Regions from separate parts of the Streptomyces sp. NPDC059906 genome, predicted to be linked through region 2. Evidence: riboswitches for the same ligand, from Rfam matches in the RefSeq annotation. Region 2 holds a riboswitch; each other region holds the start of a gene.
What was found. A riboswitch is a leader RNA that binds a small molecule or an ion and turns the genes downstream of it on or off. The one in region 2 is predicted to bind cyclic di-AMP.
Positions count from the first base shown of each region.

Region 1: it holds a riboswitch for cyclic di-AMP, as region 2 does, so the genes downstream of both, ACFV9J_RS37180 (M23 family metallopeptidase) here and ACFV9J_RS01210 (transglycosylase SLT domain-containing protein) in region 2, are expected to answer to the same signal.
Region 3: it holds a riboswitch for cyclic di-AMP, as region 2 does, so the genes downstream of both, rpfA (resuscitation-promoting factor protein RpfA) here and ACFV9J_RS01210 (transglycosylase SLT domain-containing protein) in region 2, are expected to answer to the same signal.
Region 4: it holds a riboswitch for cyclic di-AMP, as region 2 does, so the genes downstream of both, ACFV9J_RS26060 (M23 family metallopeptidase) here and ACFV9J_RS01210 (transglycosylase SLT domain-containing protein) in region 2, are expected to answer to the same signal.

Region 1 covers NZ_JBHWKU010000044.1:17,389-24,940, reverse strand. Annotated here, with positions in the region: gene ACFV9J_RS37195 (GNAT family N-acetyltransferase) at 1-532, opposite strand, end outside; gene ACFV9J_RS37190 (HPr family phosphocarrier protein) at 735-1,016, shown strand; gene ACFV9J_RS37185 (GntR family transcriptional regulator) at 1,189-1,884, opposite strand; gene ACFV9J_RS37180 (M23 family metallopeptidase) at 2,004-2,768, opposite strand; cyclic di-AMP (ydaO/yuaA leader) riboswitch at 2,781-2,945, opposite strand; gene ACFV9J_RS37175 (M16 family metallopeptidase) at 3,137-4,525, opposite strand; gene ACFV9J_RS37170 (M16 family metallopeptidase) at 4,522-5,883, opposite strand; gene ACFV9J_RS37165 (DNA topoisomerase (ATP-hydrolyzing) subunit A) at 6,219-7,552, shown strand, end outside.
Region 2 covers NZ_JBHWKU010000001.1:248,575-256,126, forward strand. Annotated here, with positions in the region: gene fahA (fumarylacetoacetase) at 1-81, opposite strand, end outside; gene ACFV9J_RS01205 (HAD family hydrolase) at 447-1,256, shown strand; gene ACFV9J_RS01210 (transglycosylase SLT domain-containing protein) at 1,280-1,780, opposite strand; cyclic di-AMP (ydaO/yuaA leader) riboswitch at 1,785-1,953, opposite strand; gene ACFV9J_RS01215 (polyprenyl synthetase family protein) at 2,634-3,644, shown strand; gene ACFV9J_RS01220 (outer membrane lipoprotein carrier protein LolA) at 3,903-5,150, shown strand; gene ACFV9J_RS01225 (ABC transporter ATP-binding protein) at 5,204-6,235, shown strand; gene ACFV9J_RS01230 (ABC transporter permease) at 6,222-7,166, shown strand; partial or broken gene ACFV9J_RS01235 (flavodoxin) at 7,250-7,369, opposite strand; gene ACFV9J_RS01240 (tetratricopeptide repeat protein) at 7,526-7,552, shown strand, end outside.
Region 3 covers NZ_JBHWKU010000027.1:12,639-20,190, reverse strand. Annotated here, with positions in the region: gene ACFV9J_RS31005 (exopolyphosphatase) at 1-760, opposite strand, end outside; gene ACFV9J_RS31000 (DUF501 domain-containing protein) at 757-1,308, opposite strand; gene divIC (cell division protein DivIC) at 1,338-1,820, opposite strand; gene eno (phosphopyruvate hydratase) at 1,948-3,228, opposite strand; gene rpfA (resuscitation-promoting factor protein RpfA) at 3,490-4,218, opposite strand; cyclic di-AMP (ydaO/yuaA leader) riboswitch at 4,222-4,388, opposite strand; gene ACFV9J_RS30980 (transglycosylase family protein) at 4,572-5,633, opposite strand; gene ACFV9J_RS30975 (cytochrome P450) at 5,777-7,096, opposite strand; gene ACFV9J_RS30970 (nucleoside triphosphate pyrophosphohydrolase) at 7,093-7,552, opposite strand, start outside.
Region 4 covers NZ_JBHWKU010000019.1:19,055-26,606, forward strand. Annotated here, with positions in the region: gene ACFV9J_RS26040 (Dabb family protein) at 1-132, opposite strand, end outside; gene trmB (tRNA (guanosine(46)-N7)-methyltransferase TrmB) at 264-1,079, shown strand; gene ACFV9J_RS26050 (PrsW family intramembrane metalloprotease) at 1,089-2,504, shown strand; partial or broken gene ACFV9J_RS26055 (aldo/keto reductase) at 2,529-3,242, opposite strand; gene ACFV9J_RS26060 (M23 family metallopeptidase) at 3,605-4,648, opposite strand; cyclic di-AMP (ydaO/yuaA leader) riboswitch at 4,660-4,816, opposite strand; gene ACFV9J_RS26065 (PP2C family protein-serine/threonine phosphatase) at 5,041-6,264, opposite strand; tRNA gene ACFV9J_RS26070 (tRNA-Met) at 6,450-6,523, opposite strand; gene ACFV9J_RS26075 (dihydrofolate reductase family protein) at 6,594-7,552, opposite strand, start outside.

The DNA of each region.
Region 1 (7,552 bases), on a different contig from region 2:
CCACCCCGTCCTCGAAGCTCCGCTTCTGGGTGTACCCGGCGTCCATGAAGACTTTGATCATCTTGTTGTTGGCGGGCAGCACCTCGGCGGCGAAGCGGCGGATGCCCCGCTCGCGGGCCACGGCGGCGATGTGCTCCAGGAGGGCGGAGGCGACGCCGCGCCCCTGGTGGGCGTCCTGGACGAGGAAGGCGACCTCGGCCTCGTCGGCCGGTGCGGTGGCGGGCGTTCCGCCGGCCCCGATCCGGTCGTAGCGTACGGTGGCGATGAACTCGCCGCCGATGGTGGCCGCGAGTCCCACCCGGTCCACAAAGTCGTGGTGCGTGAAGCGGTGGACGTCCTTGGCGGACAGGCGAGGGTACGGCGCGAAGAAGCGGTAGTACTTCGACTCGTCGGAAACCTGCTCGTAGAAGCTGACCAGGCGCTCGGCGTCGTCAACGGTGATGGGGCGGACGCGTGCGGTGCCGCCGTCGCGCAGCACCACGTCGGCTTCCCAGTGGGCGGGGTACTCGTGCCGGTCCGACGAGGTCTGCATGGGCCCCAGAGTACGGCTCGCGTACGACAACGGCGCGGGGCAGTCTGTGGGGGACGGAGGTCCGGACCGAGGCCGCGGTCCGGGACCTTTACGGGGCGGCCCACGGGGTCGTCCCGGCTTGCTTCACGATGTGGGAAACTGGTCTAGACAAGACTGGTCTAGACAACTTCAACGCCTCTGAACACCTGAAGGGCAGCATCACATGGCTGAGCGCCGCGTCAACGTCGGCTGGGCCGAGGGTCTCCACGCCCGCCCCGCCTCCATCTTCGTCCGAGCCGCCACGGCCACAGGCGTCCCGGTGACGATCGCCAAGGCCGACGGGTCCCCCGTCAACGCGGCCTCCATGCTGGCCGTCCTCGGCCTCGGCGCCCAGGGGGGCGAGGAGATCGTCCTCGCGTCCGACGCCGAGGGCGCGGAGGCGGCCCTGGACCGGCTGGCGAAGCTGGTCGCCGAGGGGCTCGAGGAGCTTCCCGAGACCGTCTGACGGACGGGACAGCAGCACCGAAAGGCCCGCCGGGACCACCGGACGGGCCTTTCACCTTTTTCCCTTCCGCTTCCGCTTCCGCTTCCGCTTCCACTGACGCTTCCACTGCTGCGCATTCGGGACGGCGGAAATAGCCGCCGGAATTCCCCCGCTTTTGTATACGGAACCTGTGTTACCGGAGCGGGCTCGCGGTGTTTACGGAATGTTGCGTATTCCTCACACGCTCCGTCGCCGACGCCGCCGAGGCGAATCGGAGCCGGTGCCCGGACGCCGACCGCTCGATGTGCCGGGTCATGAGCGCCCGCGCGCGTTCGCCGTCGCCCCGGGCCACGGCGTCGGTGATCGCGGCGTGCTCCGCCCAGTGCTCCGCCGGTCCGACCGGCGCCTCCACGACGTACATCCAGGCGATCTTGTGGCGGAGCTGGGTCAGCAGCGCGGTCAGGGAGGGGCTGTCCGCCGCCCGGGCGAGGGTCTCGTGGAACCAGCCGCCCAGGGAGCGCAGCTCGTCCACGGTGCCCCGCCCGGCCCGCTCCTGCCCCAGCCTGACCAGGCCGCGCAGCACCTTGAGGTGGGCGTCGGTGCGCCGCCGCGCGGCCCGGGCGGCACCGAGCGGCTCGAGGAGCGTGCGGGTCTCCAGCAGGTCGGCGGCCTCCCGCGCGGTCGGTTCCGCGACGCACGCGCCCGCGTGCCGCCGGGTCACCACGAAGCCCTCCGCCTCCAGCGTGCGCAGGGCCTCGCGGACGGGGACGCGGGAGACGCCGTAGCGGCGGGCGAGGATTTCCTCGGTGAGCCGGCTCCCGCGTCCGTGGACGCCGGCCACGATGTCGTCCCGGATCGCCGTGCACACCGAATGCGCCGGAATACGCATGACCGACCTCCGCCTTGATCCCCTGAAACGCCGACGATGGACGCGCTTTCAGCGACTCTAGGCCAAGCAAGCCGGTATGGAATACAAAAAGCCCCGAGTTCGAAGCCGGGGCTTTTTCGTCAGACGTTCACTCCGTGGGAGCGGAGATAGGCGACGGGGTCCATGTCCGAGCCGTACTCGGGGCTCGTACGGGCCTCGAAGTGCAGGTGCGGTCCGGTGACGTTGCCGGTGGCACCAGAGACGCCGATCTGCTGGCCGGGCTCGACCGACTGGCCGACCGAGACGCCGATGGAGGACAGGTGCCCGTACTGCGTGTACGTACCGTCGTGCATCCTGATCACGACCTGGTTGCCGTACGCGCCGCCCCAGCCGGCCTCGACGACGGTGCCGACGCCCACGGAGTGCACGGACGTGCCGCTGGAGGCGTGGAAGTCGATGCCGGTGTGGCTGCCCGAGGACCACAGGGAGCTGCCGGCCTGGTAGGCGGTGGAGACGTACGAGGCGGTGATCGGCGCGACGAAGGTGTTGAGGCGCTTGCGCTCCGCCTCCCGCGCGGCGCGCTCCTTGGCCTCGCGCGCCTCCTTGGCCGCCTCGGCCGCCCGCTCGCGGGCCGCCTCCCGGGCCGCCTCGCGGGCGGCGGCGTCCGCGGCCGCCTGCTTCTGGGCGAGGGCCTGGGCGTCGATCTCGTCGGCTATGGAGTCGCCGATGGTGACGACCGGGGTGAGCCCGGTCTGTTCCACCTCGGGCTCGGCGGCGAGCGCCGGAGCCGCGAGGGTGCCGACCACGCCTGTGGTGGCGAGGGCCGCGACCCCCGCCGCGCGGACGGTGGTGCGGTGCATCCGGCCGGTACGGCGGTGCTTCCCGGTGGCGCGCGTGAACGCCATGTAGAGGCTTGTCCTTTCCTTCCCTCTCGCCTACCGGGTTAGCTGACGGGTTCGGAGGTGGAAGGTCTCCTACGGACCCCCTCGCGGTGCGCGCGGGCGTCCGATTCACCCCAGGGACTGCGATGGGTCCCCGGCTCCCCTGGCTCGCGCCGTACGGGGACTCGGCGATGGCTGTCCGGTGCCGCGGATGCGGCGCACTGCCTGACGAACAGCCCGGACGACGCTAAACGCGGCTGCGTTCAATCCTCAAACGCAACAGGCTTTTTGTAGCGCACGCCACAGGGCAGACGGGCAACCACTCCCCCAATCCGGACAAACGGCGGCCCTGGTGACACACCGGTCACCAGGGCCGCCGCGCACGCGTGCCGCTACTCGGCCGCCACCACGGTGACTTCGCCGATACCGAGGGCCTCGACGGGCTCCTTGATCTGGGCCGCGTCGCCGACGAGGACCGTCACGAGACGGTCCACCGGGAAGGCGTTCACGACCGCCGCGGTGGCCTCCACGGTGCCCGTGGCGGCCAGTTGGCGGTAGAGCGTGGCCTGGAAGTCGTCGGGCAGGTGCTGCTCGACCTGGTCGGCCAGCGTGCTCGCCACGGCCGCCGCCGTCTCGTACTTCAGCGGCGCCACGCCCACCAGGTTCTGCACGGCCACGTCGCGCTCGGCGTCGGTGAGCCCCTCCGCGGCCAGCTTGCGCAGCACCGTCCACAGGTCCTCCAGGGCGGGACCGGTGTTGGGCGTGTCGACGGATCCGCTGATGGCGAGCATCGCGGCGCCCGTGCCGTCCGGGGCGGAGCGCAGGACCTGGCCGAACGCCCGCACACCGTAGGTGTAGCCCTTCTCCTCGCGCAGGACGCGGTCCAGGCGCGAGGTGAGGGTGCCGCCCAGGCAGTAGGTGCCGAGCACCTGCGCGGGCCACACGCGGTCGTGCCGGTCGGCGCCGGTACGGCCGATCAGCAGCTGCGTCTGGACGGCGCCGGGACGGTCCACGATGACGACCCGGCCCCGGTCGTCGGCGGTCACCGGGGGAACGGGGCGCGGCTCGGCGGCCGAGCCGGTCCACGCGCCCAGGGTGTCGCCGAGCAGCGCGTCCAGGTCGACGCCGGTGAGGTCGCCGACGACCACCGCGGTGGCCGTGGCGGGGCGGACGTGCCGCTCGTAGAAGGCGCGTACGGCCGCCGAGTCGATGGCCTCGACCGTTTCCTCGGTGCCCTGGCGCGGGCGCGACATGCGCGCGTCGGCCGGGAACAGCTCCTTGGAGAGTTCCTTGGCGGCACGCCGGGAGGGGTTGGCCAGCTCGTGCGGGATCTCGTCGAGCCGGTTGCGCACCAGTCGTTCGACCTCGCCGTCCGCGAAGGCGGGCGCCCTGAGGGCGTCGGCGAGCAGGCCGAGTGCCTTGCCGAGGCGCGAGGCGGGCACCTCCAGGCTCAGCCGGACGCCGGGGTGGTCGGCGTGCGCGTCCAGGGTGGCGCCGCAGCGCTCCAGCTCCGCGGCGAAGTCCTCGGCGGAGTGCTTGTCGGTGCCCTCGGAGAAGGCGCGCGCCATGATGGTGGCGACACCGTCGAGGCCGGCCGGCTCGGCGTCCAGGGGGGCGTCGAGGAGCACCTCGACGGCGACGACCTGCTGGCCGGGCCGGTGGCAGCGCAGCACGGTCAGGCCGTTGCCGAGGCTGCCGCGCTCGGGGGCGGGGAACGCCCAGGGCTTGGGCTCGCCGGCCTGCGGCTGGGCGTGGAATTCCATGGTGGCGAGCTCGGTCACTTGGCCGCCTCCTCGTTCTCGTCGGTGGCGTCGGTGGCGTCGGTCTCGTCGGCGGGGGCGGTGGGCTCGTAGACGAGCACCGCGCGGTTGTCGGGGCGCAGGCGGGCCTTGGCGACCTCCTGGACCTCCTCCGCGGTCACCTCAAGGACCCGCTGCACGGCGGTGAGGGCGAGCTGCGGGTCGCCGAACAGGACGGCGTACCGGCACAGTTCGTCGGCGCGGCCGGCGACCGTGCCCAGGCGGTCCAGCCACTCGCGCTCGAGCTGGGCCTGGGCGCGCTCCATCTCCTCGGCCGTGGGGCCCTCCTCGGCGAACCGGGCCAGCTCCTCGTCGATGGCGGTCTCGATGACCGGCACCTCCACGTCGCCGGACGTCTTCACGTCCAGCCAGCCCAGGGAGGGCGCACCGGCGAGCCGCAGCAGGCCGAACCCGGCGGCGACGGCCGTGCGGTCGCGGCGGACGAGCCGGTTGTACAGGCGGGACGACTCACCGCCGCCCAGGACGGTCAGGGCCAGGTCGGCCGCGTCGCACGCGCGCGTGCCGTCCTCCGGCAGGCGGTAGGCAGCCATCAGGGCGCGGGCCGGGACCTCCTCCTCGACGATCTCGCGCAGCTGCCCGCCCATGACGTCGGGCAGCGAACCGTCCCGGGGCGGCTGCTTTCCGTCGTGCGAGGCGATGGAGCCGAAGTACTTCTCGACCCAGGCGAGCGTCTGCTCGGAGTCGATGTCGCCGACGACCGACAGCACCGCGTTGTTCGGCGCGTAGTAGGTGCGGAAGAACGCGCGCGCGTCCTCCAGCGTGGCCGCGTCCAGGTCGGCCATCGAGCCGATCGGCGTGTGGTGGTAGGGGTGGCCCTCCGGGTAGGCGAGGGCGGTCAGCTTCTCGAAGGCGGTGCCGTAGGGGACGTTGTCGTAGCGCTGGCGGCGTTCGTTCTTGACGACGTCCCGCTGGTTCTCCATCGACTCCTCGTCCAGGGCGGCGAGCAGGGAGCCCATGCGGTCGGCCTCCAGCCAGAGGGAGAGCTCCAGCTGGTGGGCGGGCATGGTCTCGAAGTAGTTGGTCCGCTCGAAGCTGGTGGTGCCGTTGAGCGAGCCGCCGGCGCCCTGCACCAGCTCGAAGTGGCCGTTGCCCTTGACCTGGGCGGAGCCCTGGAACATGAGGTGCTCGAAAAGGTGAGCCAGGCCGGTGCGCCCCTTGACCTCGTGGCGCGAGCCGACGTCGTACCAGAGGCACACCGCCGCGACCGGGGTCAGGTGGTCCTCGGAGAGCACCACGCGCAGGCCGTTGGCCAGGCGGTGCTCGGTCGCTGTCAGGCCGCCGGAGCCTGCCTGGGCTGTGGCCGTGTGACCCATGGGCATGTACGTCCCTTCGATCGCGAGATCCTGGTGGAGTCACTGGGTGAACCACCGGGTGGAATCCATGGGCGGAACTGCGGAATTCCGCCGGTCCTGCCACTGTATGCAAGCGTGCGGGCGGCCGGTGGAGTTCCCGGGCCTCGTACGCCGAGAGCGAGAACGCGGTTGACGGGCCGCCGGAGACGGCTGCGCGGACGGCACCCCGGGACGAGGGCGTACCCTGCGGGCAGCGCCGGGCCGGCAGCCCGTGACGGGTCCTGGTCGGTCGCTGTCAGTGCCGCAGTCCACAATGGACGGCGTCAGATCACCGTTCACGCTTCAGCAAGGAGCCGGCAGCGATGGCCCGCCGTAGTACGAAGACCCCGCCGCCCGACGACTCGTACGAGGAGAAGATCCTCGACATCGACGTCGTCGACGAGATGCAGGGCTCCTTCCTCGAGTACGCGTACTCGGTCATCTACTCCCGTGCGCTGCCGGACGCCCGCGACGGCCTCAAGCCGGTGCACCGGCGCATCGTCTACCAGATGAACGAGATGGGCCTGCGGCCCGAGCGCAGCTACGTGAAGTGCGCCCGCGTCGTCGGCGAGGTCATGGGCAAGCTGCATCCGCACGGCGACGCGTCGATCTACGACGCCCTGGTCCGCATGGCCCAGTCGTTCTCGATGCGCGTGCCCCTGGTGGACGGCCACGGCAACTTCGGCTCGCTGGGCAACGACGACCCGCCGGCCGCCATGCGGTACACCGAGTGCCGGATGGCCGAGGCCGCCGGCCTGATGACGGAGTCCATCGACGAGGACACCGTCGACTTCGCCCCGAACTACGACGGCCAGGAGCAGGAGCCGGTGGCCCTGCCCGCCGCCTTCCCGAACCTGCTGGTCAACGGCGCCTCGGGCATCGCGGTCGGCATGGCCACGAACATGCCGCCGCACAATCTGCGCGAGGTGATCGCGGCGGCCCGGCACCTGATCCGGAACCCGAACGCCGACCTGGACGCGCTGATGAAGCACGTGCCGGGCCCCGACCTGCCCACCGGCGGCCGCATCGTCGGCCTGCCCGGCATCCGGGACGCGTACGAGACGGGCCGCGGCACCTTCAAGATCCGGGCGACGGTGTCCGTGGAGACGGTGACGGCGCGCCGCAAGGGTCTCGTCGTCACCGAGCTGCCCTTCGCGGTCGGCCCGGAGAAGGTCATCTCGAAGATCAAGGACCTGGTCGGCGCGAAGAAGATCCAGGGCATCGCGGACGTCAAGGACCTCACCGACCGCGCCCACGGACTGCGCCTGGTCATCGAGATCAAGAACGGCTTCGTGCCGGAGGCGGTCCTGGAGCAGCTCTACAAGCTGACGGCCATGGAGGAGTCCTTCGGCATCAACAACGTCGCCCTGGTCGACGGCCAGCCCCTCACCCTGGGCCTCAAGGAGCTGCTGGAGGTCTATCTCGACCACCGCTTCACGGTCGTCAGACGCCGCAGCGAGTTCCGCCGCAGCAAGAAGCGCGACCGGCTGCACCTGGTGGAGGGCCTGCTCACCGCCCTGCTCGACATCGACGAGGTCATCCGCCTCATCCGCTCCAGCGAGAACTCCGCGCAGGCCAAGCAGCGCCTGATCGAGCGCTTCTCGCTGAGCGACGTCCAGACGCAGTACATCCTGGACACGCCGCTGCGCCGGCTCAC
Region 2 (7,552 bases):
CGAGCCGGGGATCGAGAACACGCCGTACGGAAGGTTGTGCGGGCCGAAGGGGTTGCCCTCGGGGACATCGAAGGGGGGCATCGGATGCTGCCTCGCTTTCGTGCTCGCCATGTGCGCCGTGCGCGCCGTGTGCGCCACGTGATCGGTGTGCGTCGCGTGACACGTGGTCGGGCCACACGTTACGGGTGACGTGCCGCTGTTGGGCAGTGCGACCGAAGGCGGCGGGGCCCGGGACGCGATCTTGGCGCCTGCGGGTGGTTGGCGTGCCATGTCGCTGCCAACCGGGACACAGGCCCTGAACCGGCTTTAGCCGATGATGTGTCAGGATTCGGACATCATCGGGCGTCCTCGGGCAACCCCGTGCGGGTTCGAACGCACTCGCTACGCCCTCGTTCGGAAGCGGTCACGGGTGAGTCGGACGGGTGCGGTGTCCGTATTCTCTGATCATGGACCGCACCGCGTATTCACTCGTCGCCACCGACCTGGACGGCACGCTGCTCCGAGGCGACGACACCGTCTCCGACCGGTCGCTGGCCGCGCTGGCGGGGGCCGCCGGGGCCGGGGCGCGGCACCTGGTGGTGACGGGGCGGCCGGCACCCCGGGTGCGCCCCCTGCTCGACCGGCTCGGCCGCACGGGGCTCGCGGTGTGCGGACAGGGCGCGCAGGTGTACGACGCCGGCGCGCACCGGATGCTGTGGTCGGTCACCCTGGACCGGGAGCTGGCCGAGACCGCGCTCGGCAAGATCGAGGCCGAGGTGGGCCAGGTGTACGCGGCCGTGGACCAGGACGGCGTCGACGGGCTGACGCTCATCGAGCCGGGCTACCTGATGCCCCACCCGACACTGCCCGCGGTGCGCGTCGAGCGGCGTGCGCAGCTGTGGTCCACGCCGATCAGCAAGGTGCTGCTGCGCCACCCCGAGCTGACCGACGACGAACTGGCGGCGACGGCGCGCGCGGTGGTCGGTTCCCTCGCGACGGTCACCATGTCGGGGCCCGGCACGGTGGAGCTCCAGCCCTGCGGCATCACCAAGGCCACCGGTCTGGCGCTGGCCGCCGAGCACCTGGGCCTGGAGCGGCGGCGGACGATCGCCTTCGGGGACATGCCCAACGACATCCCGATGTTCCAGTGGGCGGCCCACGGTGTCGCCATGGCCGGCGCCCATCCCGAACTCAAGGCGGTGGCCGACGAGGTCACCACGACGAACGAGGACGACGGCGTGGCCGTCGTCCTCGAGCGGATCTTCGGTACCTCTTAGGCGAGGTTCGGGGGGCGTACGGCTCAGTACGCGCTGAAGACGTTGTCCATCGAGCCGTAGCGGTCGGCCGCGTAGTTGCAGGCGGCGGTGATGTTGGCGACCGGGTCGTACGGGTCCCAGGAGGTGCCGGGCACGTGGTACGCCTGGAAGGTCGGGTCGATCACCTGGAGCAGACCCTTGGACGGGGTGCCGTTGATGGCGTTGATGTCCCAGTTGTTGATGGCGAGCGGGTTGCCGGAGGACTCACGCATGATGTTGCGGTGAATGCCCTCGTAGGTCCCGGGGATGCCGTGCTGGGCCATGATGTCGAGCGACTCGCGGATCCAGCCGTCGAGGTTGTCCGGGTAGGCCGTGGCCGCCGTGGTGGCGGTCGTGGCGGTCGTGGCGGCGGCCGGGGTGGCCGCGGAGGCGGTGGTGGCGCCGATGAGTGGCAGCGCGAGCACCGCGGCACCGGTGCCGGCCACGGCGAGCTTGCGGGCGAGGCGGCTGGTGCGGGCGTGACGGTTCTGACCGTTGGCAGACATGCGGTGTCCCTCTCCTTACGCCTACGAGGTGAGCTGTCGGGTTCGGGCGGGGAGGTGCCCGGCCGTGCCCTGACGGGTACGGCTTCACCCCGAGCCGCTCCGGTGGTGACCGGTGCGGCGACTTACCTGGGTCCCCCGCTCCTGCCTGCGAGTTTGTTGGGTGGATGACTGTGCGACGGGCGGTGGCAGGATTCGGCGTCCACCCGACAGGCCGGGAACGTATGCGAGAGCACATGTCCGGAACAAGTGCAGGAATCACCCAACGTGCCTGTTGACCTTGTTCTGAGGCCTATGAGGCTCTTGATCCTTTGCTGCTGCCAATCCCCAACTGGCTTGCGGGGCAAAGGGAGGGCACAGGTTCCGGCCGGGTTGCCCGCAGGTTGCCCGGAGTGAGCCAACTCACTGGCTTCAACAAGCACGGCAAATGGGGCATTAACCCCAACTGGGAGCCAACCGGCCGCGGGTGGGGACGGCTTCGGGTGTCGAGCGGGGAGGGGTGGGAAGCGGGGGAGGGGAGGGGGTGGAGAAGGGGTGGAAGCAAGGAGGGGGCGGGCGTCTCGATCGGGTGACGTTCTGGAAGTGCGGGCCGTTGGGAGGAGTGATGGGATCTTCGGTGGCGGCTCCGGCCCGTTCGCCCTCCGGCTCCGGCTCGTCCCCTCTGGCGATATCAATCAAAATCTGCTCATATCACCTGATCAAAAACATACCGTTCATGATCCGATACCGACCAGCCTGTAACGGTGGGCGCTAGCGGTGATCGAAACGTGACCGGATACGCTGACTTGAGTGGTGGCAGCGACCTATCGACAAACCAGGTAATCGCCAGTAGACACCAGCAGACAGGAGACCCCTCGTGACCGTCGTCGGGCCGTTCGGGCTGAGCGTGCGGGACCAGGCTCTGGAAGCCGATGTCCAGGCCGGATTGGTTGCTGTCGAGGAAGGGTTGCTTGAGGCAACCAAAAGCGAGGTGCCGTTCATCACGGAGGCCGCCCAGCACCTGGTGCGGGCCGGCGGGAAACGGTTCCGGCCGCTGCTGGTGATGCTCTCGGCCCAGTTCGGAGACCGCTACGCCCCCGGGATCGTGCCCTCGGCCGTGGTCGTGGAGCTGACCCACCTCGCCACGCTGTACCACGACGACGTGATGGACGAGGCCGCCGTGCGGCGCGGGGTGCCCAGCGCGAACACCCGCTGGGACAACTCGGTCGCCGTCCTCACCGGCGACTTCCTGTTCGCCCGCGCCTCCCAGATCCTCGCCGACCTCGGCCCCGAGGCGGTCCGCGTCCAGGCCCTCGCCTTCGAACGGCTGGTCACCGGCCAGATCCTGGAGACGGCCGGCCCGCAGGACGGCCGCGACCCGGTCGACCACTACCTGGACGTGCTGGGCGGCAAGACGGGCTCCCTGGTGGCGGTCTCCTGCCGGTTCGGCGCGATGATGTCCGGCGCTGACGAGACGGTGGTGGACGTCCTCACCCAGTACGGCGAGCGGCTCGGCGTCGCCTTCCAGCTCGCGGACGACGTCCTGGACATCGCCTCCGACTCCGACGAGTCCGGCAAGACGCCCGGCACGGACCTGCGCGAGGGCATCCCCACCCTGCCCGTCCTGCGGCTGCGCGAGCGGGCGGCCCGGCTGGGGCTCGCCGAGGACCTCGCGCTGTGCGAGCTGCTCGACTCCGACCTGAGCGACGACGCGCGGCACGCCGAGGCGCTGCGCCTGCTGCGCGCCCACCCCGCGCTGGAGCAGGCCCGCCGGGACACCGTCCGGTACGCGGAGGAGGCCCGGGCTGCGCTGGCCCCGCTGCGCGAGTGCGACGCGAAGGCCGCGCTGGTGGAGCTGTGCGACGCGGTGGTCCACCGGGCCGGCTGACCGCCCTCCGCGGTCCGTCGCCGCCTATGTGGTCCGCGTCGCCCCCTACGGGCCGGGGGAGCCGGCACCCCTGCGTGTCATCCCGCAGGAGTAGGCGGAGTTGAGCCCGCGGTCTGACGCTTGTGCTCCGGCGATTTGGTCAGATGGACACCACGGAAAAACACCAATCCTCACCGATTCGGGTGAGAATGGCGGCTCACGGGTGAACGAGTGCGAGGTCGCGAGACAGCCGCCGCCGACGACGGAGGTAGGGCACACATGGCACCGATCGATTCCGACGACAACACGACCGCCGGGGCGGGCGAGGAGCTGCGCGCCGGACGGCGCAAGGCCGCGCGGTACGTCGTCCCGGTCGCGGTGATGGGAGTGGCGGCCGCGACGATCGGGCTCGTCCCCGCGCTCGCCGACTCCGGCGACCCCGACCTGCCGAAGGTCACGGCGGAGCAGCTCATAGAGAAGATCGCCAAGTCGGACGTCCAGCAGCTGTCCGGCACGGTGCGCATCAACACCGACCTGGGTCTGCCGGACCTCGGCGGGCTGGAGAGCGGCTTGATGTCCGGAATGTCCGGAGGGCCGGGCTCCGGCGGGGACGGCGAGGGCTCCGCCGCCGACCCCTCGGCCAAGCTCACCGAGCTGGTGTCCGGCAGCCACACGCTGCGCGTCGCGGCCGACGGCCCCGACCGGCAGAAGCTGTCCCTGCTGGAGAACGCCGCCGAGTACAGCCTGATCCACAACGGCAAGGACGTCTGGGGCTACGACAGCCGGTCCAACGAGGTCTACCACTCCACCGCCGCCGACGGCGCCGAGCGGCCGGGGAAGGACGTGCCGGGCCAGGACGTGCCGGCCACCCCGAAGGACTTCGCCGACCAGGCGCTCAAGGCGGTCGACGACACCACGTCCGTGACCGTCGGCGGTACCGCGCAGGTGGCCGGCCGGGACGCCTACCGCCTGGTCGTCGAGCCCAAGCAGGACGGATCCACGGTCGGTGCGATCACCGTGGCGGTGGACGCCGAGACCGGCACGCCGCTGAAGTTCACCCTGACCCCGGCGAGCGGTGGCGCCGCCGTCGTGGACGTGGGCTTCACCAAGGTCAGCTTCGCCAAGCCGGACGCGTCGACGTTCGACTTCACGCCGCCCGAGGGGGCCAAGGTCACCGAGGCCGACGAGGCCGGTGAGCGGGCCGGGGCCCAGGAGCACGGGCGCGGGGCCGAGGGCGAGCTGGCCAAGGGGATGGACGGCCTCAAGGTCATCGGCGAGGGCTGGAACTCGGTCGCCGCCTTCGACACCGGCGCCCAGGGCGGCCTGCCCACGGCCTCCGCGGGCGGCGACCTCGGCGGCCTCGGCGGCTTCCTCGGCTCCTTCGGCGACCAGGTCAAGGGCGACTTCGGCTCGGGCACGGTCTTCAAGACCCGCCTGGTCAACGCCCTGATCACGGACGACGGCAAGGTCTACGCCGGTGCGGTCACCAAGGACGCGCTGGTGAAGGCGGCCGACGCCGCGAAGTAGGACCCGCGCAGCACCTCCACCCGTACGGCGAAGAGGACGAGAAGAGGGAGCCGATGGCCGAAGCGTCCGCAGCGGAGCCGGAGCGCCCGGACCGGGAGCCGGTCCGGGAGCCGGTCCGGGCGCCGGTCCGGGCGCCGGGCCGGGAGAGCGCGGATGACGCCGTCATCGCCACCCGCGCGCTCACCAAGCGCTACCGCGGCGGACAACTCGCCGTCGACGGTCTGGACCTGACCGTCCCGGCGGGCAGTGTCTTCGGCTTCCTCGGGCCCAACGGCTCCGGCAAGACCACCACCATCCGCATGCTGATGGGGCTGATCGAACCCACCTCGGGCAGCGCCCGGGTCCTCGGCCGGCCCATGCCGCGCGCGGCCCGCGCCGTACTGCCCCGGGTCGGCGCCCTCATCGAGGGCCCGGCCCTGTACGGCTTCCTCTCCGGCCGGGACAACCTGCTGCGCTACGACGCCGCCGACCCCACCGCCGACCCGCGCACCCGGCGGGAGCGCGTCGCGGCGGCGCTGGACCGGGTGGGCCTCGCGGCCGCCGGCGGCAAGAAGGCGAAGGCGTACTCGCTCGGGATGAAGCAGCGGCTGGGTCTCGCCGCGGCGCTGCTCCAGCCGCGCCGGCTGCTCGTCCTGGACGAGCCCACCAACGGACTCGACCCGCAGGGCATGCGCGAGATCCGCACCCTCGTGCGCGAACTGGCCTCCGACGGCACCACCGTCTTCCTCTCCTCCCACCTGCTGGACGAGATCGAGCAGGTGTGCACCCACGCCGCCGTGATGGCACAGGGCCGGCTGCTCACCCAGGGCGCGGTCGCCGACCTGGCGGCCGGGGCCCGTGGCCGACTGGTGGTGACGACGCCGGACGCGGGCGACGCCGCCCGGGTGCTGAAGGAGCAGGGGGCCGCGGACGTGGTCGTCGACGGGGAGCGGGTGACGTCGGAGCCACCGGAGCGCGACCTCGCCGAGGTGAACGCGGCGCTGGTCGCGGCCCGCGTCCGGGTCCGGGGCTTCGTCGTGGAACGGGCCTCGTTGGAGGACGCGTTCGTGGCGCTGACCGGGGAGGGTTTCGATGTCGCGGGCTGAGGTGCGGGACGAGCCGGTGGGGGAGTCTGCGGGCGGGGCGCGGAGCACGGGTGCGCACCCGGGCCCAGGTGCCGCGCGGACCCCGAGTCCGCTGTGGTCCCTCGGGCTGTTCCGCAGCGAACTGCTGACCACCTTCCGGCGCTGGCGCACCCTGGCCCTGCTGGCCGTGCTCGCCGCCGTGCCGGTCCTGGTGGGCATCGCGGTGAAGATCGAGACGAGCGACGGGTCCTCGCTCGGCGGGGGTGGCGGTGGTGGCGAGGGACCGGCGTTCATCTCGCAGATCAGCAACAACGGGCTGTTCCTGGTCTTCACCGCGCTCGCCGCGACCCTCCCGTTCTTCCTGCCGATGGCCATCGGCGTCGTCGCGGGCGACGCGATCGCGGGCGAGTCGAGCGCGGGCACGCTCCGCTACCTCCTGGTCGCCCCGGCCGGCCGCTCCCGGCTGCTGCTCACCAAGTACGCGACGGTGGTCGCCTTCTGCCTCGCCGCCACCCTGGTGGTCGCGGTCTCGGCGCTGGCGGTCGGCGCGCTGCTGTTCCCGGTCGGCGACCTGACCACCATCTCGGGCACCCGGATCACCTACGCCGAGGGGCTGGGGCGGGCGCTGCTGATCGCCCTGGTCGTGGCCGCCTCACTCGTCGGTATCGCCGCTCTCGGCCTGTTCGTCTCCACCCTGACGGGCAGCGGCATCGCGGCGATGGCCACCACGGTAGGACTGCTGATCACCGTCCAGATCCTCGACCAGATCCCCCAGCTCGACGCCCTCCAGCCGTACTTCTTCTCGCACTACTGGCTCTCCTTCGCCGACGTGATGCGCGAACCGGTCTACTGGGACGACCTGGTGAAGAACCTCGGTCTCCAGGCCCTCTACGCGGCGATCTTCGGCTCGGCGGCCTGGGCCCGGTTCACGACGAAGGACATCACCGCGTAGCCGCGGCGGCCGCCTGCGAAGCAGGTCTTGGCGCGGACCAGCGCCTCCGTGTCCCGCAGGACGTCACCTACAGCGGCGAGGCGAGTGGGGCGCGTGTGGTCGCTGTCGTGCCGCAGGTCCTCGAACTCCGGCAAGGGGTGCCGGGCCAGGTCGATCCAGCGCTGCTCGACGCCCGCGGGCAGTTGGTCTGCGGCGGGACGGGCGCGGCGTGACCTCCTGGAACGAGCCTGTGACACCCCGGTGACGTGAGAATCGGGAGCGAGCGGAGAGACTCGAAGCAGGTGCACGACAGGCATGACAGGCTCTGGACGGCAGGGAACGGAAACCTCCGACGGAAGCCGCCGATGAGTGGGGGAACGATGTCTCGACTCGGCCGCGACAAGCAG
Region 3 (7,552 bases), on a different contig from region 2:
GAGAGACACGGGAGTGGTGGATGGCGGCCGAGTCGTACTCCGGCAGCTCCTGCGCGATCGCGGACACCGTCGTCACCGACCCGGCCAGACCCACCAGCGTGCGCGCCTCGCGCAGCGGCACCGTCTCCTCGGCCAGGTCCAGGGCGGCCTCGATGTCGGCCCGCATCGCGGCGACCTGCTGAGCGGTGGGCGGATCGGTCACCGCGCCGTCGCGCACCAGGTGCCGCTCGGTCATCCGGACGCAGCCGACGTCCACGGAGCGGGCGGCGCGCACGTGGTCGTCGCCGACCACGAACTCGGTGGAGCCGCCGCCGATGTCGACGACCAGGTAGGGCTTGTCCAGATGGTCCCGCCCGGCCAGCTCCCTGGTCGCGCCGGTGAAGGAGAACTCGGCCTCCTGGTCGCCCGAGATGACCTCCGGCTCGACGCCCAGGATGTCCAGCACACCGCGCACGAAGTCGTCCCGGTTCTCCGCGTCGCGGGAGGCGGAGGTGGCGACGAAGCGCAGCCGCTCGGCGCCGTGCGCCTTGATGATCCCGGCGTACTCCCGGCAGGCGGCGAAGGTCCGCTCCAGCGCCTCGGGAGCGAGCCGCCCGGTGCGGTCGACGCCCTGGCCGAGCCGCACGATGGTCATACGGCGGTCCAGGTCGGTCAGCTCGCCCGTGGCCCCCGCGCCGGAGGCGCTGTCGGACACAGTCGTGTCGGCCACCAGGAGGCGGATGGAGTTCGTACCGCAGTCGACGGCGGCGACCCGGGTCACTGGGCGTCCTCCCCGTCGGTCCGGCCGGTCAGGTCGGTGGGCGTCACGCAGGGGCCCTTGCGCCACCACTCGGGCAGCATCGCGATCGCCTCGTCGCCCAGCGGGTTGACGCCGGGGCCGGCGGCCAGCGAGTGGGCGACCAGCACGTGCAGGCACTTCACGCGGTCCGGCATGCCGCCCGCGCTCGGGAAGCCGGTCAGCTCCTCGATCTCGTCGCGGCGCCGGACGTAGTCCTCGTGCGCGGCGCGGTAGGCGGCCGCCAGCTCCGGGTCGGAGCCCAGCCGCTCGGTCATCTCCTTCATCACGCCGTTCGCCTCCAGCGTGCCGATGGCGGAGGCCGCCTTGGGGCACGTCAGGTAGTACAGCGTGGGGAAGGGCGTGCCGTCGGGCAGCCGCGGCGCCGTCTCCACGACGTCCGGCTGTCCGCACGGGCAGCGGTGCGCGATGGCCCGCAGTCCGCGCGGCGGACGTCCGAGCTGCTGCTTGAAGGCCGCCACGTCCGCGTCGGTCGGCTCGGTGCGCGGGGTGGTCGGCGGGGGAGTCTGCATGACTGTCTTCTGCTGGTCTTCCTGTTGAGTCACTGCCGGCGGGCGGCGGCGTCGGCCTTGTCGACCCCGTCCCACACGTTCCGGTACCAGGGGCGGTCGGCGGCACCGGCCCGGACGCGGGTCTGCTCGGCCGCCTCCGGGTCGACGACGACGAACCCCGTCTCCCCCGGCATCACGTAGTGCAGCCGCAGCCGGACCTGCTGCTCGGCGTAGGCGTCGTCCTGCCAGCGTGCCTTGAGGTCGCGCAGGTCCTCGACCCGCTGCCGGGTCTCCCGCTGCTCCCGCTGGAGATCGGCGATCTCGGCGCGCTGGGCGACGTACTGCCGTATCGGGTAGGCGAGCGCCACGACGAGCGAGCAGAGCACCATCGCGAGCAGCGCGGCCCGGCCGGTCAGCCGGGAGCGCCGGGCCTGGCGCCTGGTCTGCGAGCGGTAGACCCGGGCCGCGGTCTGCTCCCCGATGATCCGGATCCTGGTCGCGGTGGAGAAACGGTCCCGGTCCTTCACCGCCATGTCTGTCCCCGCCTCCGCCTTCACGTCGTCATACGTGCGTACGTCCCCGCACACGGTACGGGACCGAGTACGGGGACGTACGTACGACGCCGCCTCTTGCGGGCGGGTCAGCCCTCGACGGCGGGGGTCAGCCCTTGAAGCGGGGGAAGGCGCTGCGGCCGGCGTACACCGCGGCGTCGTCGAGGATCTCCTCGATGCGCAGCAGCTGGTTGTACTTGGCGACGCGCTCGGAGCGGGCCGGGGCGCCGGTCTTGATCTGGCCGCAGTTGGTGGCGACGGCCAGGTCGGCGATGGTGACGTCCTCGGTCTCGCCGGAGCGGTGGGACATCATGCACTTGAAGCCGTTGCGCTGGGCCAGCTCGACGGCGTCCAGGGTCTCGGTCAGCGAACCGATCTGGTTGACCTTGACGAGCAGGGCGTTGGCCGAGTTCTCCTCGATGCCGCGGGCCAGACGCTCCGGGTTGGTGACGAACAGGTCGTCGCCGACCAGCTGGACCTTGTCACCGAGCTTGGCGGTGATGGTGTTCCAGCCGTCCCAGTCGTCCTCGAACAGCGGGTCCTCGATGGAGACCAGCGGGTACGCCTCGACCAGCTCGGCGTAGTACTCGGTCATCTCGGCGGCCGTGCGGGTCTTGCCCTCGAAGGCGTAGGAGCCGTCCTTGTAGAACTCGGACGCGGCGACGTCGAGCGCGAGGGCGATCTGCTCGCCGGGGGTGTAGCCGGCCTCCTTGATCGCCTCGAGGATGAGGTCGAGGGCCTCGCGGTTGGAGCCCAGGTTCGGGGCGAAGCCGCCCTCGTCGCCGAGGCCGGTGGCCAGGCCCTTGCTCTTCAGGACCTTCTTGAGGGTGTGGTAGACCTCGGCGCCCCAGCGCAGCGCCTCGGAGAAGGACTCCGCGCCGATCGGGGCGATCATGAACTCCTGGATGTCCACGTTGGAGTCGGCGTGCGAGCCGCCGTTCAGGATGTTCATCATCGGCACCGGCAGCAGGTGCGCGTTCGGGCCGCCCAGGTAGCGGAAGAGCGGCAGGTCGCTGGCCTCGGAGGCGGCGTGCGCGACGGCGAGGGAGACGCCGAGGATGGCGTTGGCGCCGAGCGAGCCCTTGTTGTCGGTGGCGTCCAGGTCGAACATGGCCTGGTCGATCAGGCGCTGCTCGGTGGCGTCGTAGCCGACCAGCTCCGGGCCGATCTGCTCGATGACGGCCAGCACGGCCTTCTCGACGCCCTTGCCGAGGTAACGGCTCGGGTCGCCGTCACGCAGTTCGATGGCCTCGAAGGCACCGGTGGAGGCGCCGGACGGAACGGCGGCACGACCCGTGCTGCCGTCGTCGAGGCCGACCTCGACCTCGACCGTGGGGTTGCCTCGGGAGTCCAGGATTTCCCGGGCTACGACGACGTCGATGGACGGCACGAGCATCTCCTTCTTCAATGTGACGCTTCACTGTGACGCTTCACTGTGACGCTTCGGTCTGCCGCGGTCCCTCGGGGCCGCGACGGCTCTGCGGGACCGAGCCTAACCGGCTCCGGGCGATCGGCCAGCCGATCGCCCACCCGCTGGACAGAACCGAGAGTAAATTGTTTCCGAACGGAACAAAGGCGGAACATGAAAAGTCCCGCCCCGGTGCGTACGGGGGAACACGCACCGGGGCGGGAGTCGCGGGGCCGCCGCCCCTTACTTCAGGTGCAGCTGCTGACCCGGGTAGATCAGGTCGGCGTCGTCGACGATGTCGTCGTTCAGCTTGAACAGCTTCGCCCAGCCGCCCTTGACGTCGTGCTCCTCGGCGATCGAGCTGAGGGTGTCGCCCTTGACGACCTTGTACTCGCCGTCGCCCTTCTCGACCTTCTTGCCGGTCGGGGTGGTGACGGTCTTCTTGGCGGGCTTCTCGGCCTTCGGCTCGGCGGCCGGACGCTCGGAGGAGCGGGAGGCCTTCTGCTCGGTGGAGCGCTCGGCGGTGGAGCCGCCGCTCTGGCTCTGCGAGCTCTCGGAGCTGCCGGAGCCGCTGTCCTCGGAGCCGCCACCGGTGTAGGCGGCGCCCGACAGGCCGGTGCCGCAGACCGGCCAGGCACCCTTGCCCTGGCCCGCGAGCACCTTCTCGGCGATCTCGATCTGCTGGGACTTGCTCGCCTGGTCGGCGCTGGAGGCGTACTGCGTACCGCCGTAGGCGGCCCAGGTGGAGGCGGAGAACTGCAGACCGCCGTAGTAACCGTTGCCGGTGTTGATGGACCAGTTGCCGCCGGACTCGCACTGGGCGACGGCGTCCCACTCGGACGCGGTGGCGGCGGAGGCGTTGCCGGCCGCCATCAGCGGGGCGGCGACGGCGGCACCGGTGACGCCGGCGACGGCGATGACACGGGTGGCCTTGGACGGGCGACGGTGCTTGCCCTTGCCGGAAAACAGCATGGTTGATCCCCTCACCGACGCCTGCGAGGTGAGCTGTCGGGTTCGGGCCGGTTGAGTTGCCCGGCCGGGTTCCTCCCGGAACTCGGCTTCACCCCTAGCCGCTCCGGCTCAACTGCCCGGTGCGGCACTTACCTTGGGTCCCCCGCTCCTGCCTGCGGCGCTTGACGCGACGACTGTTCCCGTACGGCCGCTGGCAGGATTCGGCGTTGCGGCTGTCGGGGCCCGCGGTGGCGAGCGGTCATGACCGTAGACACGCGCTCCGCGGATTTTCAAAGACGATCACGGCTTCTGAGACCTATCTCTCACGAGATCCAAAAGGGACATACGGTCTCTAACCGTGACGCGAACTCCCCCTACTTTTCGCCCGATTCGCCCGTGACCGTGAGCGTCTGACCGGGCAGGATGTGGTCGGGGTCGGCGCCGACGACGGTCTCGTTGTCGGCGTAGAGCGCGTGCCACCCGCCGTCGATGTCAAGGGAGTCGGCGATGGCCCAGAGACTGTCGCCGGTGCGTACGACGTAACGCCCGTCCCCGGCCGCTGGCTCGTCACCGTCGCGCGAGGCATGCCGGCCCGACGTCGGGTCCGTACGGCCCTCTCCCGTCGCGTCCTCGTCCGCGCTGCCGCCGCGGTGCTTGCCGGAACCGGACGAGCCCTCGGCGCCCTGCGGTTCGGCACTGCCGGAGGGGTCGGATTCGACGGAAGTGTCCGGCTTGGCGGATTGGTCCGCACCGTCGGACGAGTCGCCCGACACGCCGCTCGAACCGTCGGACGGGGCGTCAGACGACGAAGAGGAGGGCGACGAAGAGGCCGAAGAAGACGGCGAAGGGGACGAAGAGGACGCTCCGGACGTCGACTCCGACGTCTCGGACGAGCCGGTCGAGCCGGACGACTCGGATGACTCGGATGACTGGGACGACTCGGGCGTTTCGGTGGTCGCGGGCGATTCGGACGACTTGGTGGTGTCCTGCTCCCCCGAGGTGTCGGAACCTTCCGACGCCCCGTCACCGGCCGTGCCGGAACCATCGCCCGTGGCCCCGGAGTCGTTGCCCAGGCCGGCGAGCAGACCGCAGGTCGGCCAGGCGGCGATGCCCTGGTCCGCGTGTATCTTCTCGGCGATTCTTATCTGCTGGGAGCGACTGGCCTGGTCGGCGCTGGGGGCGTAGTCCAGACCGCCGTACTGCTCCCAGGCCTCCTGGGACAGCTGCAGGCCGCCGTAGTACCCGTTGCCGCTGTTCTGGCTCCAGGCGCCGCCGGTCTCGCACTCGGCGACCTGGTCCCAGTTCGCGGAGTCGGCCGCGTGGGCGCCGGTGGCGCCGAGCAGCGGGATCGCGATGGCGGAGCCGGTCACTCCGGCGGCGACGACCAGTGCGGGTGCCTGGCGGGGGCGGCGGTGACGACCGTTCCCGGAGAGCATGCGACGACCTTTCACGAGACGACGGGGACCGCGCGGCGGATGACGCTCTACACCACGCTGATCCGTGAACGTATAGGGAGATCATCGCTTGTCACAAGTTCATGCCGCGCAGATCACGTGAAGATCACAGAGGTGAGCGCGTGTCACTTTTGCGTCGGCGACGGACCGTTGCCGGCCGATGACGCGAGCGGTGTGAACGAGACGGGCAAGGTGCGCAGACCTCGCATGATGAGGCCGCCGCGCCACCGGAGTTCGGCCGGGTCGGCGGCGAGGCGGAGGTCCGGCAGCCGGGTCAGCAGCGTGGCCAGCGCCGTCTGCCCCTCCAGCCGGGCCAGCGGGGCGCCTAGGCAGTAGTGGATGCCGTGGCCGTACCCGAGGTGCTGGCTGTCGCGGCGGGCGAGGTCCAGGGTGTCCGGGTCGGTGAACCGCTCGGGGTCCCGGTCGGCGGCGGCCAGGACGACGAGGACCGGGTCGCCGGCCGCGACGTCCTGGCCGCCGATGGTCAGCGGCCGGGTGGCGAAGCGCCAGGTGGCCAGCTCCACCGGGCCGTCGTAGCGCAGGAGTTCCTCGACGCCGGTCTCCAGCAGGCCGCGCTCCCCGGCGGCGAGGGAGGTCTGCAGGCGCTCCCGCTGCCCGGGGTGGGTGAGCAGCGCGTAGAGGCCGTTGCCGACCAAGTTGACCGTGGTCTCAAAGCCTGCGAAGAGCAGGATGAAGGCCATGGCCGCGGCCTCGTTCTCGGTGAGGTGCTCGCCGTGGTCGGAGGCGCGGATCAGACCGGAGATGAGGTCCTCGCCGGGGGCGGGCTCGGGCGGCAGTGCGGCGCGCTTGCGGTGGATGAGGTCGGCGAGGTAGCCGCGCATCTTCTTCACCGACCGGGCGACGCCGCCCCGCGGGCCCCCTTGGTGACGGATCATCATGCCCGCCCAGTCCCGGAAGTCGTCCTGGTCCTCGCGGGGGACGCCGAGCAGGTCGCAGATGGCGTAGATGGGCAGCGGGAAGGCGAACTCGTGGATCAGGTCGGCGGAGCCGGTGGCGGCGAACCGGTCGATGAGGCCGTCGGCCAGCTCCTGCACCCGGGGCGCGAACTCGGCCACGCGGCGCGGCGTGAACGCCTTGCTGACCAGCCGTCGCAGCCTGGTGTGGTCGGGCGGGTCGATGTTGAGCAGATGAGTCATCAGCTCGGCCTTGCGCTCCCCCGGGATGCCGGTCTTGCCCTTGGCGTGCGCGGGCTCGGCGTGGTGGGCCGGGTTCTTGGACAGCCGCGGGTCGGCGAGCGCCTCTTTCGCGTCGGCGTACCGGGTGACCAGCCACGCCTCCACTCCGCTGGGCAGCCGGGTGCGGTGCACGGGGGCGTGCTCGCGCAGCCAGGCGTAGGCGGGGTAGGGGTCGGTGGCGAACTCCCAGGTGAACAGCTCGGGTGCGGGGCCGGAGGCGGGGCCGGGGACGGATGGGCGACCGGTCATCCCTCGACCGCCCGGATCGCGTCCCGGTAGGCGCGGGCCGCCGCTCTCAGGGCCGCCTCGGGGTCGGTGCCCTCGGACTCGGCGCGGGCGGCGAGGGCGAGCAGGTCGTAGCCGATGCCCTCGCCGGCGGGCAGCGGGACGTCGAGGCCCGCGGTGCGGACGCGGGAGTGGAGCTTGGCGGCGAGGGCCAGGCCGGGCTGGCCGAGGGGGACGCCCTCGGTGACCGAGGTGCGCTGCTTCTCGGCGGCCTTGGTGCGCAGCCAGTGCTCCCGGACCTCCTCGGGGGTGTCGGCCCTCTCGTCGCCGAAGACGTGCGGGTGGCGGTGGACGAGCTTGTCGACGATGGTGCCGGCCACGTCGTCCACGGAGAACGGGGCGTCGGGGTCCTCCTCGGCGATGCGGGCGTGGAAGACGACCTGGAGGAGCACGTCGCCCAGTTCCTCGCGCAGTTCGTCG
Region 4 (7,552 bases), on a different contig from region 2:
GTCGCGCCCGACCGTCCAGTACGCGACGGCATCGATCTCGCGCCCCATCCTGCGGAGCATCTCAAGTGCTTCCTCGACCTTGTCCCGGGGTGCGTCGGGGCGCATGGCAAGGCGGATCTGGTGGTGAATCACGGTGTCTCTCCCCACGGGTACGACTGTCACTTCAACTGGCGCTTCAGCCAATCGCTTGCGTTATAGACTCTAACTACATCTACGGCCTGTCGCAACCACGGGCGCGTGGCGCGGTCTAAAATCGACGCATTGTGTCTGACTCCCACCACACCCCCGAGGCCGCATCCGCTTCCCTGCGGCACGTCCGCGCCAAGGGCGAGCCCCGCTTCCCCGACGGGCCGAAGGCCGATCCCGCCGGGTCGCACTTCGAGCGGCGGATCCGCAGCTTCCAGCCCCGGCGGAGCCGGGTGACCGCCGGGCAGGCGGACGCGCTGCAACGGCTGTGGCCCCTGTGGGGGCTGGACATCGACGGACAGCGGGTCGTCGACCTCGCCGAACTCTTCGGCAACGCCCGCCCCGTCGTCCTGGAGGTCGGCTTCGGCATGGGCGAGGCCACCGCCCGGATGGCCGCCGCCGCCCCGGACACCAACATCCTCGCCGCCGACGTCCACACCCCCGGCCAGGGCAACCTGCTGGGCCTCGCGGAGCGAGGGGAGCTGTCCAACATCCGGGTGGCCAACGGCGACGCGATCATCCTGCTGCGCGAGATGCTCGCCCCCGACTCCCTCGCCGGGCTGCGCGTCTACTTCCCCGACCCGTGGCCGAAGAAGCGGCACCACAAGCGCCGGCTGATCCAGCCGGAGTTCCTGACCCTGGCCGCGACCCGGCTCGCCCCGGGGGCCGTGGTGCACTGCGCCACCGACTGGGAGCCGTACGCGAAGCAGATGCTCGACGTGCTGACCGCGCACCCCGACTTCGAGAACACCGTGCCCGGCGGCGGATTCTCGCCGCGCCCCGAGCACCGGCCGCTGACCCGTTTCGAGGGCCAGGGACTGGACAAGGGACATGTGGTGAACGACCTGCTCTTCCGTCGCGTACAGCACAAGGAGCCGCTCCCCACCGGTTAGGGTCCTGCCGTGGCCACCTGTCCCCCGTATCCGACCCGTGTGCACCGGCATACGCACTGGTGGCAGCGGACCTGGGTCCGTTACGGCGCGCTGATCACGCTGCTCGCGCTCTCCGGCCTGGTGATCCTGGCCCTGGTGCGCGAACAGACCGGCACGCAGGGGTTCCTGGTGGGGCTGGGCCTGGCGGTGCTGCCGGTGCCGCTGCTCATGGCCGCGTTCCGCTGGCTGGACCGGGTGGACCCCGGCCCCTGGCGGAACCTGCTCTTCTGCTTCGCCTGGGGGGCCTGCGCGGCGGCGCTGATAGCGATCGTCGCCAACAGCTTCGCGACCCGCTGGATAGCCACCGCGACCGCCGACCCGGCGAGCGCGGACACCCTGGGCGCCACGGTCATAGCGCCGGTCGTCGAGGAGTCCGCCAAGGCGGCCGCCGTCCTCCTGGTCTTCCTGTTCCGCAGGCGGGACTTCACCGGCATCGTCGACGGCGTGGTCGTCGCCGGGGTCACCGCGACCGGCTTCGCCTTCACCGAGAACATCCTCTACCTGGGCACCGCCTTCGGCACCGACCAGCTCACCGGTGACAGCGGCTTCGCCTCGGTCACCGCCGCGACCTTCTTCGTCCGCGTCGTGATGTCGCCCTTCGCGCACCCGCTGTTCACCGTGCTCACCGGCATCGGCTTCGGCGTCGCCGCGCTCTCGACGGGCCGGCACCGCCTGCGCCGGGCGCTGCTCCCGCTGGCCGGGCTGCTGCTCGCGATGGGCATGCACGCCCTGTGGAACGGCTCGGCCGCGTTCGGCGAGTACGGCTTCTTCGCCGTCTACGCGGCGTTCATGGTGCCGTCCTTCGGCCTGCTGACCTGGCTGGTGATCTGGACCCGGCAGCGCGAACTGGGCACCGTGCGGGCCGAGCTGCCCGCGTACGTCATGGCCGGATGGCTCACGCCCGCGGAGCCTTACGCGCTCGGCTCGATGCGGGCCCGCCGCATCGCCCGGCAGTACGCCCGCCGGCACGCCGGGAAGGAAGGGGCGCGGGCGGTGGCACGGTACGAGGCCTGCGCGACCTCGGTGGCGTTCCTGCGGCAGCGGGGCCGCCGGGGCCGGGCGGGCGCCGACTTCGCCGCACGGGAGCGGGCGCTGCTGGACGTCCTGTGGCACCTGCGGGACCTGGCCCGCCCGGCCCTGGACCACGCGGCCCGGGCCACCGCCCCGCCGCCCGTGCCGGTGCGGATGCCGGTGGCGGTGCCGCCGTGGGCGTATCCGTACGGCGGGACGCCCGGCGCGTACGGCCTCCGTACGGCACCCGGCCCCTACGCCCCGCAGGCCCCCTACACCACACAGGCCCCGCACAACCCGTACGCACCGCCGGCCGTACCGCCGTACGCACCGTCGTACCACCCGTACGCGCCGCCCGGCCCGCACCGGCCGTAGGTGCGCGACGCGACGGCCGCCCGATCAGGCGGAGGCCCGGGTCAGCCTCCCGACCTCGTCCTCCGTCAGGCTCAGCTCGGCCACACCCAGCAGCGCCGGCAGCTGCTCCACCGTGCGCGCGGAGGCGATCGGCGCCGCCACCGTCGGCCGGGCGGCCAGCCAGGCGAGGGCGACCGTGGCGACGGGAGCCTCGTGGGCCGCGGCGATCTCGTCCAGGGCGGCCAGCACCCGGCGGCCCCGCTCGGTCTCCAGGTGCCGGGCCGCACCGCCCGCCCGCGGGCTGTCCACCTCCGTGCCGGGCCGGTACTTGCCGGTGAGGAAGCCGGCCGCGAGGGCGTAGTACGGCACGGCGGCGAGAGATGCCTGCTCGGCGAGGTCGCGCAGTTCGCCCTCGTACGTGTCGCGGGAGACGAGGTTGTAGTGCGGCTGGAGGGCGACGTAGCGGGCGAGGCCCTCGCGGTCGGAGAACTCCAGGGACGCCGCGAGCCGCTCGGCGGAGATGTTGGAGGCGGCGATGTGCCGTACCTTGCCGGCCTTCACCAGTTCGTCGAGCGCGCCGACGATCTCCTCGACCGGCACCTCGGGCTTGTCGAAGTGGGTGTAGTACAGGTCGATGTGATCGGTGCCCAGGCGGCGCAGCGAGGCGTCGGCCGCGGCCTTGATGTTCGCGGCGGACAGGCCCGGGTACTCGGGGTGCTGGCTGACCTTGGTGGCGAGGACGACGTCGTCTCGGTTGCCGGCGATGTAGCTCGATCGTGTGATCGTCGGGGTCCTGGGTTGCGCTGTCGCGGGCCGACCGGGCTAACGTGGTCAGCGCGATCTGGGACGCCGGGTACGGCGCCAGCGTGCGGGGCCCCCGCTCCACCGGAGTGATGGTTCGGGGCCTCCCCGTCGCCTCTGGCCGTGTCCAACTGGCCAGGTCGTGAGGAAACTGGCCTCCCGAGAACGGACCACGGACGGGATCCGTGTCGCCGCCTCGGGGTTGAGTACGCCGGGGACCAGTGCGCCCAAGACCGTTCGGGGCGTGCGGCTGAGCGGGCTGCCTCCGTCCAGTCCAAAGGAACGGTTGCCGTCAGGACCGTCATGGTCCAGCGGGTGGATCAGGGGGTCAAGCCCTTGCTCTGCAGCCAGGCCATCGGGTCGATGCCCGAGCCGTCACCGGTGTGGACCTCCAGGTGGAGGTGGGCGCCGGTGACGTTGCCGGTGGCGCCGACGCGGCCGATGACGTCACCGGTGGTGACCTTCTGGCCGACGCTGACGTTGATGGACGACTGGTGCGCGTACCAGAGTTCGGTGCCGTCGTCGAGGGTGAGGACGGTCTTGTAGCCGTACGACCCGTCCCAGCCGGCCGACGTGATGGTGCCGCTGTGCACCGCCTTGAGCAGCGTGCCCGTGGGGGCGGCGAAGTCGAGGCCGGTGTGGTGGCCGGAGGCCCACAGGGAGCCGGCCTGGTTGAACGTGGAGGAGATCGTGTACGAGGAGGTCGGCAGCGTGTACTGCTTGGCCAGCTTCGCGAGCCGCTCGGCCTCGGCCTTCTTCGCGGCCTCCTCCTCCGCCTTCTTCTTGGCGGCGGCGGCCTTCTCCTCGGCCTCCTTCTCCGCCTTGGCGGCGGCTTCCTGCGCCTTCTTCTCGGCTGCGGCCTGGGCCTCGGCGGCGGCCTTGGTCTCGACCTGCGCCTGCTGCTGCTCGGCCTGCGCCATGATCCGGGCCCGCAGCGACTCACCGGCGCCGGTGGTGTCGGCGCCCTCCGCGCTGTCGGCGGCGACGGCCTGGGTGATGCCGCTGAGCGGGGTGGCGGAACCCTCGGGCTCCGACTGCTCGTCACCGCCGGGCATGAGCGAGCCGACGTTCGGCAGGTCCGGCATGGAGATGGACACCGGGGGCTTGCCGGTCTGCGCGCTGGCCATGCCGCCCGCTCCGACGGCGGCTATGACACCGACGCCGAGGACGGTGGAGCTGCGGGCGAGTCCGCCGCGCTGCTTGGCCACGCGGTGCCGGCCGCGTACGGGGCGGATGGATTCCGCGGTGGGATTCCACTCCTCCCAGGGACCCTCTTCGGCGCGGTAGCCGTCGTAGCCGAAGGTGTCGGTGCCGTGCCCACTGGGCGCGGACGGGGCCTCGGGGGCAGGCCGGTTTGACGCCACGTGGGCGTACTCCTTTCCTTCCTTTCGCCTACCGGGTTAGCTGACGGGTTCGGAGCAGGAAGGTCTCCTACGGGTGCCTGCCGACCGTGTTTCCACGGCGGCATACGCCCGATTCACCCCAATGTGGTGGTTCCCCGGTTCCCTTGCGGGATTCGGCGCGTGCGCACGGAGCCGCCTTCTGTGACGGCTGGGACGACCGCGCTGCGTTATCGAACGTTAATAGACGCGAGGCTCCGATTCCAAGCCGTTCCTCTTGATCATTACCGAATACGGCCGGGACGTACGCCTCACGACCGGTGAAAACCGGGCGAGTTGGCCGGGCCTCGGTATTCCCCTTCGCGGCACTTTCTTCTGACGGTGTATCAGTTGTTATGCGGAGGGGGGTCGCGCTGTCACGGCTCGTGACAATGATCATGATCAGCGCGCCGAGGACGCCGGACGGCGAGCAGCGCCATGTCGTCCGCCATGCCGCCCCCGGAGTGCCGGCGCACGTCCTCGGCGAGGGTGTCGAGCAGGGTCGCCGGATGCGGGAAGACGCGGCCGGCCAGCCGCGTCTGCGGATCGTAGAACTCGCCCTTCGCGTCCCGGGCTTCGGTCAGCCCGTCGGTGTAGAGCAGCAGCGTGGCCCCGCCGGGGAAGGCGACCTCCTCCGCCCGGTCGGGCCACACGCCCAGCTCGCCCATGCCGAGCGGCAGCGCCGACTCGTGGGCGGGCAGCGGGCCGAGGGTTCCGTCGCCGTGGAGCAGCAGGGGCGGGGGATGGCCCCGGTTGACGATGCGTACGGTGCCGTCGCCGTGCGGGAGTTCGGCGAGGACGGCGGTGGTGAAGCCCTCGAAGGCGTCCAGTCCGTCGCGCCGGGTGCCCTCGCGCGCCAGCGCCCGCTCCAGGCGCTGGGCCACCGCCTCCAGCGTCGCCTCCTGCTCGGCCGCCTCCCGGAAGGCGCCGATCACCACGGCGACGGCGGCCACCGCGCCCATGCCCTTGCCGCGCACGTCCCCGACGATCAGCCGGACGCCGCGGGCGCTGTCCTGCACGGCGTACAGGTCGCCGCCGATGAAGGCGTCGGCCTGCGCGGCCTCGTAGCAGACGGCGATCTCGAAGCCGGCGATCCGCTCCGCGGGTTCGGGCAGGACGGCGCGCTGGGCGGCCTCGGCGATCTCGCGGACGGAGACGAGGCGCTCGCTGCTGCGGCGGACCATGCCGTTCACGAGGACGGCGAGCACCGCGACCGTCGCGATGGTGATCAGCTCGGTGAGGGAGTCGACGTAGTGGATGACGCCCTTGCCGAGCTGCAGCGCGATGACCGCGACGACCACCGCGGCGCCGGTGAGCGCCGTGCCGCGCCGCGAGTAGAGCGGGGCGGCGATCAGGGGCGCGGCCGTGTAGAGCGGGCCGGCGGTGAAATACCTCGGGGTGAAGATGTCGTACAGGATGGCGACGGCGATCAGCAGCACGGGGAGCGCGTGCACGAAGGCGCGCCCGTACGCGACCCGCCGTCGGGGCGGCCCCGGGGGCGGCACGGGCTGGGGCTCGTCGTCGAGGCCGAGGCCGGGGTCGGGCACGGGATCGCCGGGGAGCCGGCCACCGGCTCTGGCGGCCGCTCCCTCGTCGTCCACGTCACCTGGCCGCACCACTCGTCTCCCGCCGCCCCGTACGTCCGCGCCGCTTGCCGTCCCGCACTCCAGGGTTGCGGGGGCGGGGACGGGCGGCGAGCGGTGAGGGGCCGACCGGATGACACGGGGCACCTGCGGAAACGCACCGAGGGCCGGAACCCTTTCGGATTCCGGCCCTCGGCCTTCAGTAGCGGGGACAGGATTTGAACCTGCGACCTCTGGGTTATGAGCCCAGCGAGCTACCGAGCTGCTCCACCCCGCGTCGTTGTGCTCACCACTGTACGTCATCCCGGGGGCGGAATGCACATCGGTATCTCCTCGCCCCGCGCTCCCTACCCCTCCAGGTGGCGGTTGGGCGCCTTCGCCCGCCGCGCGTACTCGGCCAGTACGACGACGACGGCACCCGCGGCGGTGAGCACCCCGCTGCCGTCCGCCCCCGCCACGAAGGTGTCCGGCTCCCGCCAGGCGGTGACGACGCGGCGCACCCCGGCGTCGAGGATGATCCGGGCGCAGGGCGCGGGCCGGGAGGCGCGGCGGGCACAGGGCTCCAGGCTGCTGTAGACGGTGGCGCGGGCCAGCCGCGGGTCTTCCCGGTCGACCTTCGCGAGCGCGGCTTCCTCGGCGTGCACGACCGGATCACCGCCCTCCCGCGAGTACCCCCGCGCCAGCTCGCTTCCGTCGGCGGCGACCACGACTGCCCCCACGCTGAAGGCGGTGTCCGACGGCGGACACAGCTCGGCCAGCTCGCAGGCGAGCGCCAGCCAGTGCCGGTCGGCGGCGGCGACGCGGTCACCGGTGCCGGGTGCGGTCGGGAGGTACCGCATCAGCACCACGTCCTCGATCCGCCGCGTCTCGACCAGCCGCAGCCGCCCGCCCTGGTAGGCACCGGGCCCGAACAGCCGGGGCGCGGCCGGGTCCCCGACCAGGAGCGGCGCGAGCACGAGCTGCAGCTCGTCGGCGAGTTCCTGCTGGAGCAGCTGGGTGTGGACGGTCCCGCCCCCTTCCACCATGAGCCGCCGCACGCCCCGCCGGTCGTGGAGGTACTCCAACGCCGCCCGCCAGTCGAGGTCCGGCCCGAGGGACACGACGTCGGCGCCGATCCCCAGCGCGTGGGCCCGGTGAGCCCCGTCGTCCGTGGTCAGCAGCACCTTGTCCCCACCCGTGTGCCAGAACCGCGCCGCCGGATCCAGCTCACCGCTGCCGCTGACGGTGACCTTGAGCGGGTACTCCGCCCGTCCGTCCGCAACCCGGGCGGCCCGCCGCTCGGCCGAGTTCACCAGCAGCCGCGGAT